Regions from separate parts of the Pseudoalteromonas aliena SW19 genome, predicted to be linked through region 3. Evidence: predicted binding sites of a transcription regulator. Region 3 holds the regulator's gene; each other region holds the start of a gene.
The links. The regulator ArgR, encoded in region 3, controls arginine synthesis, uptake and breakdown. The targets are predictions, from matches to a motif close to ANTGAATANNTATTCANT.

Region 1: PALI_RS02430 (OadG family protein) is a predicted target of ArgR. The motif match lies at 1,197-1,214, and genes of this name have one in related genera.
Region 2: PALI_RS18645 (arginase family protein) is a predicted target of ArgR. The motif match lies at 1,354-1,371, and genes of this name have one in related genera.

Annotation. Positions count from the first base shown of each region.
Region 1 is NZ_AQGU01000022.1:55,759-58,038, forward strand. It holds gene oadA (sodium-extruding oxaloacetate decarboxylase subunit alpha) at 1-896, opposite strand, end outside; gene PALI_RS02430 (OadG family protein) at 908-1,153, opposite strand; gene PALI_RS02435 (DUF1328 family protein) at 1,670-1,843, shown strand; gene PALI_RS02440 (hypothetical protein) at 1,897-2,088, shown strand; gene PALI_RS02445 (YcxB family protein) at 2,222-2,280, shown strand, end outside.
Region 2 is NZ_AQGU01000029.1:507,310-509,589, forward strand. It holds gene cdd (cytidine deaminase) at 1-149, shown strand, start outside; gene udp (uridine phosphorylase) at 203-958, opposite strand; gene PALI_RS18645 (arginase family protein) at 1,415-2,280, shown strand, end outside.
Region 3 is NZ_AQGU01000022.1:195,570-197,849, forward strand. It holds gene mdh (malate dehydrogenase) at 1-523, opposite strand, end outside; gene PALI_RS03110 (hypothetical protein) at 558-743, shown strand; gene argR (transcriptional regulator ArgR) at 749-1,216, shown strand; gene PALI_RS03120 (Dyp-type peroxidase) at 1,391-2,280, opposite strand, start outside.

The sequences.
Region 1 (2,280 bases), 140 kb from region 3:
CCACCAGGTACTTGAGCGAGCAAAATACGTCCGTCAACCCCTTTTAAACTACCTTCAAATGCCGCATATTTTTTACGTACGTCTCTAAAGTAAGCCGCTATTTCTTCTAGATGATTTAAGTCAAGTTCAGTGTCACGTTCGGTTCCTTCAACAATTGCCACAATGGTTTCGGTTGCTGAATGTCCGTAAGTCATGCTCATAGATGAAATAGCGGTATCAAGCATATCAATGCCCGCATCGATCGCCTTTTGATAAGTTGCTGTACTTAAACCAGTTGTAGCGTGGCACTGCATAGCAATAGGAACCGATACGGTTTCTTTAAGTGCTTTAATTAGTTTTTCAGCGTCGTATGGTTTTAATAAACCCGCCATATCTTTAATACAAATTGAGTGACAACCTAAATCTTCTAATTGCTTAGCTAGCGTTAGCCACATATCAAGCGTGTGTACAGGACTTACAGTATAAGAAATAGTACCTTGAGCATGTGCGCCTACTTTTATAGCCGCTTTAATCGCTGTTTCAAGGTTACGTACATCGTTCATTGCATCGAAAATACGAAAAACATCAACACCATTTTTATGTGCGCGCTCTACAAATTTTTCAACCACGTCATCTGCGTAATGGCGGTAACCTAATAAGTTTTGACCACGTAATAACATTTGCTGCTTAGTATTAGGCATTGCTTTTTTAAGTGCACGAATACGTTCCCATGGGTCTTCGCCTAAATAACGAATACACGAATCAAATGTAGCACCACCCCACGATTCAATAGACCAATAACCTGCGTTATCTAATTTACTAGCAATTGGCAGCATATCGTCAAGGCGCATTCGGGTTGCGAGTAATGATTGGTGCGCGTCGCGTAATACCAATTCTGTTAATTTTAATTTAGCCATGAATATGCCCCTTATTTATTATTTGATTTGTACTGAGCAATGGCAGCACTAATAGCAGCGATGTGCTCATTAGGCACACCTTGAGATTTAAAAGACGGCGATTTAGCTGGTATTGCTACCTCTGGTTCGCTAAAGCGCGTTACCAAACTTGACATAAGCGTTACTGCACCAATTAATATCGACAGAAATACAAACACCCCAACCATACCGGTGAGCATTAAACTACCAGCTGTTGTGAGTAGAGCACCTATATCCATTTATTTCCCCTTGAAACCTACATTGAAATAAAAAATCAATTTAATTAAATATTTATTCACTGGATGATAACAAAACCAATAACTTTGTCTACACCTTGTAAATTGGTAAAACCAATTAATCTTAAAACAACATGCCACCCAATTAATTTACATGCTGTAGGCCAACAAAAACAGGACCTACAATACATAGAGTGAATAACAACTATAGCTAAAAATTATATATAAGTTGTTAATTAACTATTTAACCTAGTAAAAATAGACATTAAAAATTATAAAAATCATAAAGAAACCTCACAATTGCAAATTGGTCTTACCAAATAAAATATATCCAGTAAATATTTATCAGTAGTTTTCAGTAGTGTGAATAAGTTACATAACAAAGCGTAAAAGTTACTAACCAATTAAAAATCAAACACACACAAAAACCATAACCGCATGATATTAAACAAAAATAAATATTGGCATGTAACTGGCATTAGTTATTGTGAGCAAAATTTATAAACCAAGGAGAAAACAATGTTACGCTGGACAATTACATTTCTAGTTATTGCTTTAATCGCTGCAGTGTTAGGTTTTGGTGGCATCGCAGGTGCCGCAGCTGGTATAGCAAAAATTATATTTTTTATCTTTATAGTACTTTTAGTGATTTCATTAGTTTCAGGTGCACTACGTGGAAAATCTCCCAGGTAGATAAAGCACTAACTAACACTAAAATTTAATTTAAACTTACAAGGAATCACATTATGAAATCTACAACTTTAAAAGCAGCACTAATTGGTCTATTCGCAAGTTTTTTCATCATGGGTTGTGAAGACAACCATGCGGAAGACGCAGGCGAACGTATTGACGAAGCAGTAACTGACGTGCAGAACAAAGTAGAAGATGCATGCGAAGAAGTTAAAGAAGGCGTAAACGCTGAAGAAACTAACTGTTAATACTTTTAGCACCGCTAAAAAACGGCTCAAGAGCCGTTTTTTTGTGTCTACAATAAAATCACTGACTATAAAGCTGCTCATTTAGAGGTTAGCTTGTTAAAATAGAAAAAAATGATACTTTAAATAAGATAATATGGCATTTACAACGACCTACACACTCGATAAACCCTATTTTTACGAGTGCTTTGATGA
Region 2 (2,280 bases), on a different contig from region 3:
GTCTTAGCTTTAATGAAAGCGTTGTGAAGGGTATTACGTTATTAGAAACCAAAGGGCAAGAAAACCAAGCTGGTGTAGCAAAGGCTGTGTTGGCTAGTTTTAGCAATTTACCCGCACTTGAGATAATTAGCGCCCCACTTAAAGAGTGATCCGCATACAATAAAGCACAGCTAAAAGCTGTGCTTTATTGTAACAGCCGGTATTAATCAAGTAATACTTTAGCTGCTTCAAGTACGACAGCGACAGATTTTCGCTCTATTTCACCATGGTCAACATTTGGTATTTCTTGGCGAGTACGGTTGACAAGTACGCCTGCTACACAAGCTGCTTGTAAACCAAGTGCCGCGCACATAGTAAATAATGTCGCCGATTCCATTTCGTAGTTCATTACACCAAGCTTTTGCCATTCTTCACAGCTACCTTGGAATGCTTTTGGCACGTAACCAGAATGCGTATCGTAACGCTCTTGGCCTGGGTAGAACGTATCGCTTGAAGCTGTAATACCAATATGAAAATCGATATTCAAATTATTACATGCTTGTACCATTGCTTGTGTTGCATAAAAGTCAGACACAGCAGGGTAGCTAAGTGGTGCAAAATGCTGGCTAGCACCGTCTAAACGCACAGATGCTTGGCTAATTAAAATGTCACCTTCGTTTATATGTGGTTGAATAGCACCCGTTGTACCAATACGTAAAAATTTACGTACGCCAAGTTGCGCTAATTCTTCTACAGCAATAGACGTAGATGGACCACCAATACCCGTAGAACAAATAACCACAGAGTGACCATTAAGTTGGCCTAAATAAACATGGAATTCACGTGTTTGAGCAAGGCAGGTTGGATTGTCTAGGAATTGTGAAATGCGTGCAGCACGATCAGGGTCGCCCGGTACAATTGCAAGTTTTGCACCTTTAAGATCGTCAATACATAGTCCTAAGTGAAATACCTTTTCCATAGCTAAGCCTTTTTATAAAAATTGTTGTCAATCAAACATGATTGCTAGAAACGTTTATCAAGTACAGGACGATTGTCCGTTTTATTCTAACTGTTCAAAATTAAGTATGAATATTTTAAAGTGTTAATTTGATTTATTCATCAACAATGAATATTCAATCAAGCATCTATATGCGCGGCCATACGGTGTGGTTGACATGTTTAAGCAGACATAATAAGTATCACTCAAGCGCGTAACTAAAATTAAATAAGCCCTAGCTGTAAATTACTAAAGTTTAATTAATTCAATTGATTGTATTAGCTTTAACTATTTTTAAGCAAATGTACTTATACGGATCAGGCACGGACTTATTAAGCAAAATAGAATTTATTTAAAGTTTAGGCATTTTTAAATATTTTGCATAACTAATCAAAATTAGTTAGTTGCGGACAGAACAAAAAATCGTAAGGGTTTATTATGAGCACACAATTTCAAGCATTTAAAAACAAAGTTGAGCACTGCTTGTGCGCACCAGGTGATGGTGTATACACGGTAAATACAGCCAAAGAGCGAAAAGCAGCACTGAGAAATAAACTTTACGGGCAAACTGAAAACGTTGATAACCTATGGCGTGAGTCGTTAAATAAATTACCAAATTCCCCGCATAAAGCGGTTATGTTAGGTATTAGCTCTGATTGCGGTGGCGGTATTTTACGTGGCGCAAATTGGGGACCGTTATTTGTGCGCTCAGCATTGATTGATCAACAACCACAGTGCCATTCGTTTGATTTGGGTGATGTGCGTGTAATTCCACATTTATTGCATGACAAATACCTAAATGATGCAACAATTTCTAACTGCCAAAAAGCGTTATACGGTAATGAAGATAATGATTATTATGTGAGCCCATTATCGATTACTGAAGACGTATGCGACAGCTTTTACGCAACATTTACAGACAAAGGCATATTTGGTATTGGTGGCGATCACTCAATTAGTTATCCACTGACTAAAGCGTACTTAAAAGCTAAGCGTGAGCAGGGCAAACGCACTGCTATTATTCACTTTGACGCGCATACAGATTTACTCGTTGAACGCTTAGGTATTGATTTATGTTTTGGCTCGTGGTGTACACATATTTTAGAGTTTTTACCGGCACCGCATCATTTAATTCAATTTGGTATTCGTTCAAGCGGTAAGCCAAAAGCGCACTGGGAAAGTACGTTTGGTGTTAAGCAACATTGGGCACATGAAATCATAGAACGTGGCGCAGCCGCAGTTGCTGCTGAGGCTATTGCACAATTAAAAGCTGATAACGTTGATGAAGTGTATGTTAGTTTTGA
Region 3 (2,280 bases):
CAATTACTGGTACTTTCACTGTTGCTACGTCTACGCCTTTTAGCTCAGCAACAAATGCTTCTGAACGAATAACGTCAAGCGTAGTAATACCGAATACGCGTTTAGCGTCGTAAGTACCCGCTTTTTTGAATACTTCAGCAACAATTGGAACGGTGCCGTTTACTGGGTTAGTAATAATACCAACTAACGCTTTAGGACAGCTAGCAACAATGCCTTCTGCTAACGTTTTGATGATACCAGCATTCACATTAAATAAATCAGCACGGTCCATGCCTGGTTTACGTGGCATACCCGCTGGAATAAGAACGATGTCAGAGCCTTCAAGCGCTTTGTTTAGTTCATCTGCGCCAAAACCTGCTACTTTAACATCTGTTGGGATGTGAGAAAGGTCAACCGCAACACCTGGTACTACTGGTGCAACATCATAAAGTGATAATTCAGAGCCAGCTGGTAAGCCTGTTTTTAATAATAAAGACAACGCTTGGCCGATACCGCCTGCAGCACCTAATACAGCAACTTTCATTGGAATTCTCCGTCATTTGAGGTAGGAAATATTTGTGGCTCTTAAGATAATGAAATTAGCGACTAAAAACAAATTTATCCTGTGTATTTCAGGTATATTTTCGACCATAGTTGTAAACTTTATTGGTTTATCGCATCAAACTGGCAAGTTAACTAAACAACTACTGCATAATTATTCATTATTGTGTAGAATTTACGACATAAATAACAAAAATGAATAAAGACTATGCAACCGCAAGATAAACAAGAAGCACTGGTAAAAGCATTTAAATCACTTTTAAAAGAAGAGAACTTTGGCTCTCAAGGCGAAATAGTTGACGCGTTAAAAGAGCAAGGTTTTGATAATATCAGCCAAAGCAAAGTATCTCGGATGCTAAGTAAGTTTGGTGCGGTACGTACACGTAACGCTAAACAAGAAATGGTCTACTGTTTACCTGCAGAAATGGGCGTTCCTACGGCAAAGAGCCCATTACGCCAATTAGTAATCGACATTATGCACAACGAAATGATGATCATTATTCGCACAAGCCCAGGGGCTGCTCAACTTATTGCGCGTTTACTCGATTCGTTAGGTAAAGCAGATGGCGTGCTAGGGACCATTGCAGGCGACGATACAATATTCATTGCACCTGCAAAAATATCTGAAATAGACGTCACACTAGAGCGCGTAAGACTATTATTCGATAACGTTTAATACCAACCGGCTTATATATGGGGTCTATTTAACGATAAGGAAATTGCGCTATAACTAGGCAAGGATTTTTATATCTAGTTGTTCTAAATAAAAAATTTTTAACAACGTTATAGAGTGATTTAATTCGTTAACTTGTTCAGATATTTATACCGGTTGGTATAACAAGCTAAAAAATTAAAGCTGCTTTAAAAATCCTATAGAGGGTGCAAAAAAAGCAGATCCCATGTCGGCTTGAGTGAAATCAAGCCACTGATCATAACACTCTTTCTCACCTAAACGGCTTTTCAGTACTTTTTCAAATGCTGTTCCTGTCGAGGCGCAGGAAATAGATAACATCCCTTGCTCGTAAACATCACCGTAAGGCATGCTCTGATTTAATAATAGCGGTTGCCCGCTTTCGTCTTTTAGCTCGCTACGCACAGCATGAGAGGTTTCTACAGTAGGTGTAATAAGCGTATTATCAAGACGCGTACGCCCCATTATTTGCTCTTGCTCACTCAATGATAAGTGCTGCCACATTGTTAAATCGTGCTTATAACGCTGCACATGAATATAGCTGCCTTGATCTTCAAAGCTCCCCTGTTTATTTACAAGGGCCGTAGCACGTTTCTTTCTTCCAAGGGCTGTGTCGCCTCCATAAATGAAGCCGTTAAAATCTCGGCCATCCAAAAACCGAAAATTACGAATTTGCTCCACCAGCTCAACATCGGGGGCAAATAATTTTAAAATTTGCAGTGCAAATAAATGATTAACGTCTTCTCGGTCTGAGCGTATTTGTACAAATAAATCACACGGCTGCACGCTCATATGATGATCGCTGTGATTTATATTAGGAAAGCTCTGTAATTCACTTGGGATATATTCAGGCAAGATATGCGGCCAGTACTGTGCGCCGATAGCAAGCATGCATGACAGCATTGATTCAGAAAATTGGTCGCTAAACTCTTCTTCTATTGCACTAACTTGCTTTAGTTTTGCGCGCAGAGACTCATCTTGGCCATCAAACACATTAAAAAATAAATGCAAACCGTGTAAGTTTGCCTCAGCACAAATCCCCGACTGCG